DNA from 2 places in the Xanthobacter sp. DMC12 genome. Region 1 is predicted to be linked to the other one. Evidence: riboswitches for the same ligand, from Rfam matches in the RefSeq annotation. Region 1 holds a riboswitch; the other holds the start of a gene.

What was found. A riboswitch is a leader RNA that binds a small molecule or an ion and turns the genes downstream of it on or off. The one in region 1 is predicted to bind glycine.
Region 2: it holds a riboswitch for glycine, as region 1 does, so the genes downstream of both, ACT535_RS06810 (D-amino acid dehydrogenase) here and gcvT (glycine cleavage system aminomethyltransferase GcvT) in region 1, are expected to answer to the same signal.

Annotation. Positions count from the first base shown of each region.
Region 1 covers NZ_JBQUYZ010000005.1:110,461-117,244, forward strand. The annotation lists gene ACT535_RS18310 (SDR family NAD(P)-dependent oxidoreductase) at 1-580, shown strand, start outside; gene ACT535_RS18315 (lysine--tRNA ligase) at 971-2,647, opposite strand; glycine riboswitch at 2,820-2,922, shown strand; gene gcvT (glycine cleavage system aminomethyltransferase GcvT) at 3,120-4,286, shown strand; gene gcvH (glycine cleavage system protein GcvH) at 4,289-4,660, shown strand; gene ACT535_RS18330 (OsmC family protein) at 4,682-5,158, shown strand; gene gcvPA (aminomethyl-transferring glycine dehydrogenase subunit GcvPA) at 5,177-6,517, shown strand; gene gcvPB (aminomethyl-transferring glycine dehydrogenase subunit GcvPB) at 6,517-6,784, shown strand, end outside.
Region 2 covers NZ_JBQUYZ010000001.1:1,462,418-1,469,201, forward strand. The annotation lists gene ACT535_RS06785 (ABC transporter permease) at 1-605, shown strand, start outside; gene ACT535_RS06790 (cupin domain-containing protein) at 674-1,027, shown strand; gene ACT535_RS06795 (2-hydroxyacid dehydrogenase) at 1,056-1,982, shown strand; gene ACT535_RS06800 (NAD-dependent succinate-semialdehyde dehydrogenase) at 1,994-3,487, shown strand; gene ACT535_RS06805 (tartrate dehydrogenase) at 3,522-4,595, shown strand; glycine riboswitch at 5,196-5,298, shown strand; glycine riboswitch at 5,300-5,414, shown strand; gene ACT535_RS06810 (D-amino acid dehydrogenase) at 5,478-6,770, shown strand.

The DNA of each region.
Region 1 (6,784 bases):
GGGCGGCAGCGCCACGCTGGTGCCGCTGAACCTCAAGGATTCCGAGGGCATCGACCGCCTCGGCGGCGCGCTCTACGAGCGCTATGGCCGGCTCGACATCTATGTGGCCAATGCCGGCGTGCTCGGCCCGCTCTCGCCGCTCGGCCACGTCTTCCCGAAGGACTGGGAGGACACGATCGCGGTGAACCTCACCGCCAACTGGCGCTGCGTGCGCTCCTTCGACCCACTGCTGAAGCTCTCCCCGGCGGGCCGGGCGGTGGTGGTCACCTCCGGCGCGGCCAGCAAGGCGCGCGCCTATTGGGGGCCCTATGCCATCACCAAGGCGGGCCTCGAAGTGATGGCCCGCACCTGGGCGGACGAAAGCGTCTCGGGCAATCTGAAGGTCAACCTCTTCAACCCCGGCCCCATCCGCACCCTGATGCGCGCCAAGGCCTTCCCCGGCGAAGACCCATCCACCCTCCCCGCCCCCGAAGAGGCGGCCGAGGCCATCCTGCCTTTGTGCCTGCCCACCTTCATGGAAACCGGCAAGCTCTACGACTTCCCGCAGAAGAAGCTGCTCAGCTTCCAGATGCCGGCGTAGGGGGGCTTGGAGGGGCGGCTGTCGTCGCGCCCAAACTGCCGTCGTGCTCCGGCTTGACCGGAGCATCCATCGCGCCGAAAGCGCAGATGACAGCGTGACGGGAGCGAAATCCGGCGGCGTGCGCCCAGCCGCGCCATGGGCCCTCCGGTCGAGCCGGAGGGCGACGGCGGTGTTGGGACAAGACCGGCCATGACGATGGCGCGAGCGATGCCGGCCGAAAAATGCCGTCGTGCTCCGGCTTGACCGGAGCACCCATCCCGCCGAAAGCGCAGATGGCAGCGTGACGGGAGCGGAATCCGGCGGCGCCCGCCCGGCCGCGCCATGGGCCCTCCGGTCAAGCCGGAGGGCGACGGCGGGAGGAAAACCGCCAGCGGTCGAAGCGCTCCCCCCTCACGCCGCCGCCAGCTCTCCCGCCAGCGCCTTGCGGATCAATTCCCGCGTCTCCGCCACCCCGTAGATGGCGACGAAGGAGCCGAAGCGGGGGCCGCGTTCGAGGCCGAGGAGCACCTGATAGAGCGTGTTGAACCACTCCACCGAGACGCCCGGCCGCTCGGGCGTGGCGCCCTTGGCCTTGAGGTCCTGGTAGCGAGGGATGGGGCGCGCCACGTCGTAGAGCACGGTCTGGATGTCGTCCGCGCTCGCGCCGGCCGGCAGCGCGGCCAGCGCCGCGTCGAGCTTGGCGAGGGAGTCGCGCTCCACCTCGTCGGGGGTGCGGAAGACCTTGTTGGGCTTCACGAAATCATGGAAGTAGCGCACCGCATAGCCCACCAGCTCGTGCAGCTTGGGGTGCGTCTGGTCCGACACGCCGGGCACATGGCGCTTCAGGAAGCCCCACAGAACGCTCTCGTCCTCCGTGTTGGAGGCCGAGGCGAGGTTGAGGAGCATGGTGAACGACACCGGCATGTCCACGTCCGGCGGGTTGCCGGCATGGATGTGATAGACCGGGTTGCCGAAGCGGAGCTTCCAGTCCTGCTGGGAATAGCGGGCGAGGAAGTTGAAATACTCGTCAACCGCCTTCGGGATCACGTCGAAGTGCAGCTTCTTCGCCGAGCGGGGCGACTGGAACATGTAGAGCGCCAGGCTCTCCGGGCTCGCATAGGTCAGCCACTCGTCGATGGTGAGACCATTGCCCTTCGACTTGGAGATCTTCTGGCCCTTCTCGTCCAGGAACAGCTCATAGACGAAATGCTCCGGCGCGGTGCCGCCGAGGATCTGGCAGATCTTGTCGTAGATCGGCGCGTTGGTCTGGTGATCCTTGCCGAACATCTCGAAATCGACGTCGAGCGCGGCCCAGCGGGCGCCGAAATCCGGCTTCCACTGCAGCTTCACCTTGCCGCCGGTGACGGGCAGCGTGGTCTCCGTGCCGTCCTCATCGTCGAAGGTGATGGTGCCGGCCTTGGCGTCCACATTCTTCAGCGGCACGTAGAGCACGCGGCCCGAAGTGGGCGAAATGGGAAGGAAGGGCGAATAGGTCGCCTGCCGCTCCTCGCCCAGCGTGGGCAGCATGACGGCCATGATCTCGTCATACTTCTCGGCGGCCTTCAGCAGCACCGCGTCGAGCTTGCCGGAAAAATAGTATTCGGTGGCGCTGGCGAATTCGTAGTCGAAGCCGAAGGTGTCGAGGAAGCGCCGGAGCATGGCGTTGTTGTGCGCGCCAAAGCTCGGATAGTCGCCGCCGAAGGGGTTCGGCACCTTGGTGAGCGGCATCTGGAGATAGGGGCGCAGCGCCACCGGGTCCGGCACGTTCTCGGGGATCTTGCGCATCCCGTCCATGTCGTCGGAGAAGCACAGGAGGCGCGTCTTCACCTTGTCTTCGGTGAGGATGCGGAACGCGTGGCGCACCATGGTGGTGCGCGCCACCTCGCCGAAGGTGCCGATGTGCGGCAGGCCCGAGGGGCCGTAGCCGGTCTCGAACAGCACCTCGTCCTTGGGCCGCTTCTTCAGCCGCTCCACCAGCTTGCGCGCTTCCTCGAACGGCCAGGCGTTGGCCGTTTCCGCGACCGCCTTCAGCTCGGCGGCGAGCTGGGTGGGATCGACGGGCGCAGGCGAGGCTTCGGACGAGGACATGACAGGCTCCGGAAAAGGAGCGCGAACTTAGGAATGCAGCCGCCCGGCGTCAACGCGGGGCGCCTTCCCTACCCTCGCCGGCTCTTGCGTTGACGCCGGGCGGCAAACGCCTATGCTGCAGCCGCGTTCCGGATGCCCCGGCGAAAAGGGCAAAAGGAGCGCAAGACATCGGACGATCCCTGCGGGAGAGACCGGCGGCCTCATGGGGAGGCGTGCCGGCGCCGAAGGCGCAACCGCCCCGGAACCGCTCAGGCAAAAAGGGCCGCAGGGGGACGAAACTCTGGAAAGCAGTCCGGCCAAGCCTTTAAGGCGCGGCGGGGCTCACCGAAGGAGTAAGCCGTGCCCTTCCACGAGGCGCGGTGAAATCTCTCAGGTCGGCAGACAGAGGGGGCGCCGCGCGGGCCGCGCAGGACCACCGGGAACGGGGGTTCGGCAGGCCCGGAAATTGGCGCTGTTCGTCCGGGAGTCCCTCTTGGCCTCATCCCCTGATTCGCATTCCGACACCGAGCCTCTGCTCGAAACCCCGCTCTGCGCCGCCCATGGCGCCCTCGGTGCCCGCATGGTGCCGTTCGCGGGCTATCTCATGCCGGTCCAGTATCCCGAGGGCATCCTCGCGGAGCACAATTGGACCCGCACCCACGCCGGCCTGTTCGACGTCTCCCACATGGGACAGGCGCTCCTCGTCGGCCCGGACCACGAGACCACCGCGCAGGCGCTGGAAGCCCTCGCCCCGGCGGATTTCGTGAACCTTGCGCCCGGCAAGCAGCGCTATTCGCAATTGACCGCCGAAGACGGCGGCATCCGCGACGACTTCATGGCCACCCGCCCGGCGGACCCCGCCGCTGACGGCACGCTGATCCTCGTGGTCAATGCCGCCTGCAAGGGTGACGACTTCGCCCACATCGAAGCCCACCTGCCCGACACCGTGAAGCTGGTGCAGCGCCCCGAGCGGGCCCTCCTCGCCCTGCAAGGGCCAGAAGCCGCGACGGTGATGGCCCGCCATTGCCCCGAGGCGGCGGACCTCGACTTCATGACCGCCCTCCCCCTCGCCTTCGACGGCGTTCCGGTGGAGGTCTCCCGCTCCGGCTATACCGGTGAGGACGGCTACGAGATTTCCGTCGCGGCGGAAGATGCCCCCGCCCTCTGGGCGGCGCTGCTGGCCGAGCCGGAGGTGAAGGCCATCGGCCTCGGTGCCCGGGACAGTCTCAGGCTGGAAGCCGGCCTCTGCCTCTATGGCCACGACATCGATCTCTCCACCTCCCCCATTGAGGCGGCGCTCAACTGGTCCATCCAGAAGCGGCGGCGGCTTGAGGGCGGCTTTCCCGGCGCCGAGCGCGTGCAGCGCGAGTTGGCGGAAGGCCCCGCCCGCGTGCGCGTGGGCCTGAGGCTGGAGGGCCGCGCCCCCGCCCGCGAGGGCGCGGAGATCGCCTCCAATGGAGAAGTCGTCGGCCGCGTCACCTCGGGCGGCTTCGCCCCGACGCTGCAGGCGCCCATCGCCATGGGCTATGTGCCGCCCGCGCTCGCCGCGCCCGGCACGCGCCTCGACATTCTGGTGCGCGGCAAGGCCCTGCCCGCCGTCGTCACCGCCCTTCCCTTCGTACCCACGCGCTACGCGCGCAAGCAGAAAACCGGGGGCTGACCATGAGTGTGCGCTACACCAAGGACCACGAATACGTCCGCATCGACGGCGACGTGGCGGTGGTCGGCATCTCCGACTACGCCCAGGGCCAGCTCGGCGACGTGGTGTTCGTGGAGCTTCCCGAGATCGGCAAGGCGGTGGAGAAGGGCAAGGAAGCCGCCGTCGTCGAGAGCGTGAAGGCCGCGAGCGAGGTCTATGCCCCCATCTCCGGCGAGGTGGTGGAGGTGAATTCCGAGCTGGAAGGCGCCCCCGGCCTCGTGAACGAGGATGCCGAGGGCAAGGGCTGGTTCCTGAAGCTGAAGCTCTCCAACCCCGCCGAAGTGTCCGAGCTGATGGACGAGGCCGCCTACAAGGCCTTCCTCGACACCCTCTGAGCGCGCCGGGAGGCGGACACCATGAGCGACGACACCCCCATTGCCACCGTCCGCTGGGAGCGCGGCGACGCCGTCTTCACCGACGGGCGCTATCCCCGCGCGCACCAATGGATGTTCGACGGGCTGACCGTGCCCGGCTCGTCTTCGCCTGCGGTGGTCCGCCTGCCCTTGTCGAAGGCCGATGCGGTGGACCCGGAGGAGGCGCTGGCCGCCTCCCTCTCCGCCTGCCACATGCTGTTCGTGCTGGATTTCGCCCGCCGGGGCGGCTTCTGCATCGACGTCTACGAGGACAAGGTGATGGCCGCGTTCGGCAAGACCGAGCGGGGCAAGACCTGGATTTCCCGCATCGCGCTCAACCCCGCCATCGTCTTCTCGGGTGACAAAACGCCCACCACCGAAGACGTGGCGGCCTTGCACGACAAGGCCCACGACGAATGCTTCGTGGCCAATTCCCTGCGCTCGGAGGTGGTCATCACCCCGAGCTTCACCATCGCCTGAAACGGGACCGGCGGCATCATGCGCTATCTTCCCCTCACCGCCGACGACCGCGCCGAGATGCTCGCGCGCATCGGCGTTTCGTCCGTTGACGACCTGTTCGCCGACATTCCCGCCGCCCAGCGCGAGCATGAGCTGCCGCGCCTTGCGCTCCACAAGAGCGAGCTGGAGGTGGAGCGCGCGCTCTCCCGCCTTGCGGCGAAGAACGTGCCGGCCGGGTCGGTGCCCTTCTTCGTTGGCGCCGGGGCCTATCGCCACCACGTGCCGGCGAGCGTGGACCACCTGATCCAACGCTCGGAATTCCTCACCTCCTACACGCCCTACCAGCCGGAGATCGCGCAGGGCACCCTGCAATATCTCTTCGAGTTCCAGACGCAGGTGGCCGAGCTGACCGGCATGGAGGTGGCCAACGCCTCCATGTATGACGGCTCCACCGCCGCCGCCGAGGCGGTGCTGATGGCCCACCGCGTCACCAAGCGCCGCAAGGCGCTGCTGGCCGGCAACCTGCACCCGCACTATCGCGCGACCATCGAGACGGTCTCGCACTATGCCGCCGACGAGGTGGTGGCGCTGGCCCCCGTGCCAACGGGCGGGGAAGACATCATCGCCGCCATCGATGCCGGCTGCTCCTGCGTCGTCGTCCAGTCGCCGGACGTGTTCGGCAACATCTTGGATCTGAAGCCCATCGCCGAGGCCGCCCACAAGGCCGGCGCCCTGCTCATCGCCGTGTTCACCGAGGCGGTCAGCCTCGGCCTCATCGAGCCGCCCGGCGCCCAGGGCGCCGACATCGTGGCGGGCGAAGGCCAGTCCATCGGCAATGCGCTCAACTTCGGCGGCCCCTATGTGGGCCTCTTCGCCACGCGGCAGAAGTATGTGCGGCAGATGCCGGGGCGCCTCGCCGGCGAGACGGTGGATGCGGAAGGCCGGCGCGGCTTCGTGCTCACCCTCTCCACCCGCGAGCAGCACATCCGCCGCGAGAAGGCGACCTCCAACATCTGCACCAATTCGGGCCTCTGCGCGCTGGCCTTCACCATCCATATGAGCCTACTCGGGCAGACCGGGCTCGTGCGGCTGGCGCGGGCCAACCACGCCGCCGCCTGCGACCTCGCGGACCGGCTCGCCGCCGTGCCGGGGGTGAGCGTGCTCAACGACACCTTCTTCAACGAATTCACCCTGCGCGTGCCGGGCAACGCTTCGGACGTGGTGGAGAAGCTGGCTGCAAAGGGCATCCTCGGCGGCGTCCCCTATTCCCGCCTCGCCCCGAAATCAGGCCTCGACGACCTCATCCTCGTCGCCGCCACCGAGACGACGACAGAAGACGATCGCGCCGCCTATGCCGCGGCCCTCAAGGAGGTGCTGTGATGAACCGCGAAGGCCGTGGCGCGACGACGCCGCACATCGTCGGGGGCACCAGCGCGGGTCCCGTCACCTTCACCGGCAACCGGGGGCTCGACCTTGAGGAAGGCCTGATCTTCGAGATCGGCCGCACCGAAGTGACGGGCGTGGACATTCCCGAGCTCGCCCCCTTCAAGGACCGGCTCGGCACCCACGCGCGCAATGCGCCGCTGGAACTGCCGGGCCTCTCCGAGCCCGAGGCCATGCGCCATTACGTGCGCCTCTCGCGCATGA
Region 2 (6,784 bases), on a different contig from region 1:
TGAGCCTGATCCTCGCCGTGTCGAGCGCGATCATCGCGACCGTGCTGGGAACGGCGGCGGCCTATGCGCTAAACCTCTCCACGTCGCGCCTCGTGCGCAGCCTGCAGGTGGTGCTGCTCCTGCCGCTCGTCGTGCCCATCGTCATCACCGCCGTCGGCGTCTTCCTCGTCTATGCCAACGTCGGACTGCTCGCGACCATGAGCGGGCTCATCCTCGCCAACGTCATGCTCGGCCTGCCGTTCGTCATCATCTCGGTGCTGACAGGCTTGAGGAAGTTCGATCCGGCGCAGGAGATGGTCTCCCGCAGCCTCGGCATGAACCGGCTGCGCACCTTCTTCATCGTAACGCTGCCGCAGATCCGCCCGAGCGTCATCTCCGGCCTGCTGTTCGCCTTCATCTCGGCGCTGGACGAGACAGTGGTCGCCATCTTCGTCTCGGGCGGCGAGAATCAGACGCTGACCAAGCGCATGTTCACGGCGCTGCGCGACGAGATCGACCCGACGATTGCGTCCATCAGCACGCTGTTGACGGCGGTGTCCTTCCTGATGGTGATCCTCGTCGCCCTGAGCGCCCGCACGGCGCCGCGCAAGAACGCCGACGCCTGACCTCCCCTATTGGCCGCAGGACGACCGGCCCCCGCCGGCGTCCCATCCTGCTGCCCGGAACCACGACCATGAGCAACCTCATCGCCTTCGACCTCGCCGCGCCCGGAACGCCGCGCGAAAGCAAGCCGGCACCGGACCGGCTGATCGCCGGCGACCCGAGCTACAAGACCTGGGAAATCGCGGCAGCCGGCCACAGGGACATCCGCACCGGCATCTGGGAGGCGACGCCCGGCGTCACGCGCTCCATCAAGGGCGAGACCTGGGAATATTGCACGATCCTCTCCGGCGTGGTCGTGTTGACGGAGGATGGCGGCGCCCCACGCCGCTTCTGCGCCGGCGACACCTTCGTGCTGCGGCCGGGCTTCGTCGGAACCTGGGAAACGCTGGAGACCGTACGCAAGCTGTGGGTCGCCGTTTCCTGAACCCACTCAAGTACATCAGGCTTCACCCATGGCACTCCTCTACATGGCCGATCCCGCCCGGGGCGAGATCTGGCGCCGGCTGATCGGCGAAATGGCACCGGATATCGACGTGCGCATCTGGCCCGACATGGGAGACCCGGCCGACATCCGCTGGGTCGCCGTCTGGGACGTGCGGGTGGATCTCGCCGCAACGTTTCCGAACCTCGAAGTGATCTTCTCCACCGGGGCCGGCGTGGACCACCTCGACCTCACCCGCATCCCGCCCCGCATTCCCGTGGTGCGCATGGTGGAGCCCGGCATCGTGGAGGGCATGGTCGAGTACGTGACCATGGCCGTCCTGGCGCTTCACCGCGACCTGCCGACCTATATCGACCAGCAGAAGCGGCACCTCTGGGCGCAGCATTATGAAACGCCGGCAGCGCAACGGCGCGTCGGGATCATGGGGCTCGGCTCGCTGGGACAGGCGGCGCTCGGCCCGCTCGCGGCCTTCGGCTTTCCGCTGGCGGGCTGGAGCCGCTCGCCCCGGGATATCCCGAAGGTGGAGACCTTCGCGGGCGAGGCCGGGCTCTCCCCGTTCCTCGCACGCACCGACATCCTCGTCTGCCTTCTGCCGCTCACCGCCGAGACGCGGGGCATTCTCGATGCGCGGCTGTTCGCGCGGCTGCCGGTGGGCGCCCGGATCGTCAATGCGGGCCGCGGTGGCCATCTGGTGGCCGAGGATCTGGTCGCCGCCCTCGATGCCGGCACCCTCTCGGGCGCGGTGCTCGATGTGACGGAGCCGGAGCCGCTGCCGCCGGAGCATCCGTTCTGGAGCCATCCCCGCATCCTGCTGACGCCCCACGTCGCGAGCCTCACCCGGCCTGAGACCGCCGTGGTCAGCCTGCTCGAAAATCTCCGCCGCCACGCCGCAGGCGAGCCGATGGTCGGCCTCGTCGAACGCAGCCGCGGCTATTGAAAGTCTCGCCCATGTCTCTCGCCGCTGAACACGTCCTCAACCTCGCCGACCCGAGCCTCCTCGTCCAAGCGGCGTTCATCGGCGGGCAGTGGTGCGCCGCCGATGACGGCGCGACGCTCGCCGTGGAGGATCCCGCCACCGGCCGGACCGTGGGCACCGTTCCGGCCTGCGGCGCGGCCGAGACGCGGCGTGCCATCGAGGCGGCTGAGACCGCATTCCGTTCCTGGCGCGCGGTGCCGGCGGCGGAGCGCGCGCGCCTTCTGGAGCGCTGGAACGACCTGATCCTCGCCAACACCGCCGACCTCGCACGGATCATGACGGCCGAGCAGGGCAAGCCCCTCGCCGAGGCGGAAGGGGAAGTGCGCTACGGCGCCTCCTTCGTGAAGTGGTTCGCGGAGGAAGCGCGGCGCATCTACGGCCGCACCATCCCCGCGCCCGGGGCCGACCGGCGCATCCTGATGCTGGAAGAGCCCATCGGCGTCACCGCCGCCATCACGCCGTGGAATTTCCCCATCGCGATGATCACCCGCAAATGCGCGCCGGCCCTCGCCGCCGGCTGCACCATGGTCATCAAGCCGTCGGAGCTGACCCCATTCTCCGCCCTGGCTGTGGTGAAGCTCGCCGAGCGGGCCGGCATTCCCGCCGGAGTCATCTCCGTGGTGACGGGCCTGCCGGCCGCCATCGGCGATGAACTCACCTCGAACCCCGCGATGCGCAAGATCTCCTTCACCGGCTCAACCCGAGTCGGCGCCCATCTCATGCGCGCCTCGGCGGGGACGCTGAAGAAGCTGAGCCTCGAACTCGGCGGCAATGCGCCCTTCATCGTCTTCGACGATGCAGACCTCGACCTCGCGGTGGAGGGGGCCATGGCCTCCAAATTCCGCAATGCCGGACAGACCTGCGTGTGCGCCAACCGCATCCTGGTGCAGGCCGGCATCCATGATGCCTTCGTCGCCCGTCTCGGCGCGCGGATCGCGGCACAGAAGGTCGGCCCCGGCACGGCGCCCGGCGTCGCCATCGGTCCGCTCATCAACCGCGCCGCCGCCGAAAAGGTGCATGCGCACGTCGCCGATGCGCTGGCCAAGGGTGCGCGCGTGGCGCAGCAGGCCGACACGTCCTGTGCGGACGGAAACTTCGTCGCGCCCCTCCTCCTCACCGGTGCCACCACCGACATGCGCCTCGCCAACGAGGAGACCTTCGGCCCCGTCGCCCCGGTGTTCCGGTTCGAGACCGAGGCGGAGGCAATCGCCATCGCCAACGGCACGCCCTACGGCCTCGCCGCCTATTTCTTCACCGAGGACATGCACCGCGCCTGGCGGGTCGGCGAGGCGCTGGAATTCGGCATGGTCGGGCTCAACACCGGCGCCATCTCCATGGAGGTCGCGCCCTTCGGCGGCGTGAAGCAGTCCGGGCTTGGCCGGGAGGGCGGCTACCTCGGCATCGCCGAATATCTGGAGCCCAAGGCCTTCCACATGGGCGGGCTGCGCCTCACGGCCGCCGTCTGACCCCAATCTCCCACATATCGCAGGAAACGTGACCATGGCCGCAAGACACTATCGCATCGCCGTCATCCCCGGAGACGGCATCGGCAAGGAAGTGATGCCCGAGGGCGTGCGCGTGCTGGAGAAGGCGGCGGCGCTCTATGGCTTCAGCCTCGATCTCGCCTGGCACGACTTCGCCTGCTGCGACTACTACGCCCGCCACGGCGAGATGATGCCGGCGGATTGGAAGGATCGGGTCGGCACATCCGACGCCATCCTGTTCGGCGCGGTGGGCTGGCCGGACACGGTGCCGGACCATGTCTCGCTCTGGGGCTCGCTGCTCCAGTTCCGGCGCGAGTTCGACCAGTATGTGAACCTCCGCCCGGTGCGGCTGATGCCGGGCGTGCCCTGTCCCCTCGTCGGGCGCAAGCCGGGCGACATCGACTTCTGGGTGGTGCGCGAGAACACGGAGGGCGAATACACCTCCATCGGTGGGCGCATGTATCCCGGCACGCCCCGCGAGCTGGTGATTCAGGAAACCGTCATGTCGCGCCACGGCGTGGACCGGGTGCTGAAATTCGCGTTCGAGCTGGCCATGCGGCGGCCCAACAGGCACCTGACCTCGGCCACCAAGTCCAACGGCATCGCAATCACCATGCCCTATTGGGACGAGCGGGTGGAAGCGATGGCGGCGACCTATCCGGAGGTGCGCACCGACAAGTACCACATCGACATCCTCACCGCGCAGTTCGTGCTGCATCCGGACCGGTTCGACGTGGTGGTCGCTTCCAACCTGTTCGGCGACATCCTCTCCGATCTCGGCCCCGCCTGCACCGGCACCATCGGCATCGCGCCCTCCGGCAACATCAATCCAGACCGCACCTTCCCCTCGCTGTTCGAGCCGGTCCACGGGTCCGCCCCGGATATCGCCGGAAAGGGCATCGCCAATCCGGTGGGCCAGATCTGGTCGGCGGCCATGATGCTCGAGCATCTCGGGGAAATGGACGCCGCCGCGGCCATCGAGCGGGCCATCGAGCAGGTGCTGGCCGATCCTGCGGGGCGCACGGCCGACATCGGCGGAACCGCCAACACGCTCAGCTGCGGAAAGGCGATCGCCGATGCCCTCGCGTGAGCAGAAATTTCTCCGCACCGTTCGGGTTTCCGGACGGTGCGGAGAAAAGCTATCCCAGGTCAATCAGGCGTGCGGGGAAAGGCGCTTCTCCGGGCGGTTGCCGCTTGCATCTTCGCTGATAGTCTCCATCGCGTGTGGTGCGTTGGGTAGAGTCCTTTCTGCTTAGGTTGAATGAACCTGAGCATCGGACTTACCTCGATCACTTTCACAGAAAGCGATTTGCCTCAAGCATCGGATCGCGATGCTTGAGGCGCGTGGTCTCGCAAGTCGTTGGTGTTCGGCGCTGGCAGCCCCGAACACCTGCTCCACCTTCATGAAAGTCGCCCCCCTGCAGCGGTGTGAAGCAGCCTGACTTCGGCCGCTAAGGTGACGAGTGTGACCTGAGACCGTCTTCTCCTCCGGTTAGAAGAAAGTCCGAGGGTTGATTTGAAGCGCCCCCCATTTCTAGGCTATCCGGAGCTGGAAAATTCCGGGGTCAGGGGCTCAGGTCAAGTGGAATGGGCCGGTGCCGGGATGACCAGCATCTTTGATAAATGTCTTTCCGCCTCACGCGAGCTCTTGAGCATGTCGTGATTGTGTGCAATTGGTCATGCGTCTGATAATGATTATGCGGGAGAGATCGACAGTCCTCCTGGGCACATGTCGGCGCCGACGGAGCAACCCCCCAAGGAAACTCTCAGGCATAAAGGACCGCATAATCAGGACGATCTGGAGAGAGGCGCCGCCCGGTCGGCGAGCGCCCACCGAAGGGGAAGCCCGAATGACGGCCTTAGTGCGCCGTCCAACTCGGGGCGAGCTCTCAGGTACCGAGACAGATTGGGGACGGTCGGCTGGATGCCAGAGGCATCCATGTCATGTAGTCCTCAAGCGCGGGAGAGCCCCATGCGCAATATTGCCGTCATTGGAGCTGGTATAACCGGTATTACCACCGCTTATGCCCTGAGTGAGCGTGGGTACGACGTCACCGTCATAGATCGTCAGCGCTACGCGGCGATGGAAACATCCTTCGCTAACGGAGGGCAGCTTTCAGCCTCCAATTCTGAAGTCTGGAATTCCTGGGCAACTGTGCTTAAAGGCATCAAGTGGATGTTCAGGCAGGATGCGCCGCTGCTGATGAACCCCACGCCTTCCTGGCACAAGTATTCCTGGATGGCTGAGTTTCTGGCCAATATCCCAAATTATAGAGCGAACACCATCGAGACCACTCGCCTCGCCATCCTGGCCCGCGACTACATGTTCTACATGGCGAAGCGTGAGGGCATAGATTTCAATCTCGAAAAGCGCGGCATTCTGCATATCTATCGAGACAAATCCGGCTTCGATGCGGCTTCCCGTGCCGGTGCGCTCTATACGCAAGGTGGGCTGTCGCGGCGAGCGCTAGGTCCCGCCGAGATCCATGAGATCGAGCCAACCCTCCATGGAAAATATTACGGCGGATTCTTCACGGAATCAGACTCAACTGGAGATATTCATCTATTCACACGCGGCCTCGCAAAAGCTTGCCGGCGCCGTAACGTCCGTTTCATCCATGACGCGGCTGTAGACTCAGTCAGGCATTCTTTTCAGGGCGCCCGACCTCGTATCGACATTTCGCTCACGATTGCCCCAGCGGATGAAGTTGGGCGCGCTATCTACGAGAGCCATAGCTTCGATGCTGTCGTGGTGTGTGCAGGCGTAGGCTCACGGGCAATTGGTGTTCAGTTGGGTGATCGTGTGAACGTCTATCCGGTGAAGGGCTATTCCATCACCGTGATGCTTGATGATGAGGCCAGCCAGAATGGGGCGCCCTGGGTGAGCCTGCTCGACGACCAGGCCAAGATTGTTACAAGCCGCCTAGGGAAAGATCGCTTTCGCGTTGCTGGGACAGCTGAGTTTAACGGTGAGAACCGCGACATTCGTGCGGATCGCATTCATCCTCTAGTGGAGTGGACACGGAAGCTGTTTCCGGGGGCGTCCACGGCGCGGGTGGTGCCTTGGGCCGGTCTGCGTCCAATGATGCCGGACATGATGCCTCGCGTCGGACCCGGCAAGCGGCTTGGCGTGTTCTACAACACGGGCCATGGGCATCTCGGCTGGACCCTGTCAGCTGCGACTGCTCAGATGATCGCTGAGACGGTGGCCATTGATATTCCGCTGGAACCGTCCTCGCCAATGCGCAGCATCTCGGCGCAGTAGCGCGCAACGGCGGT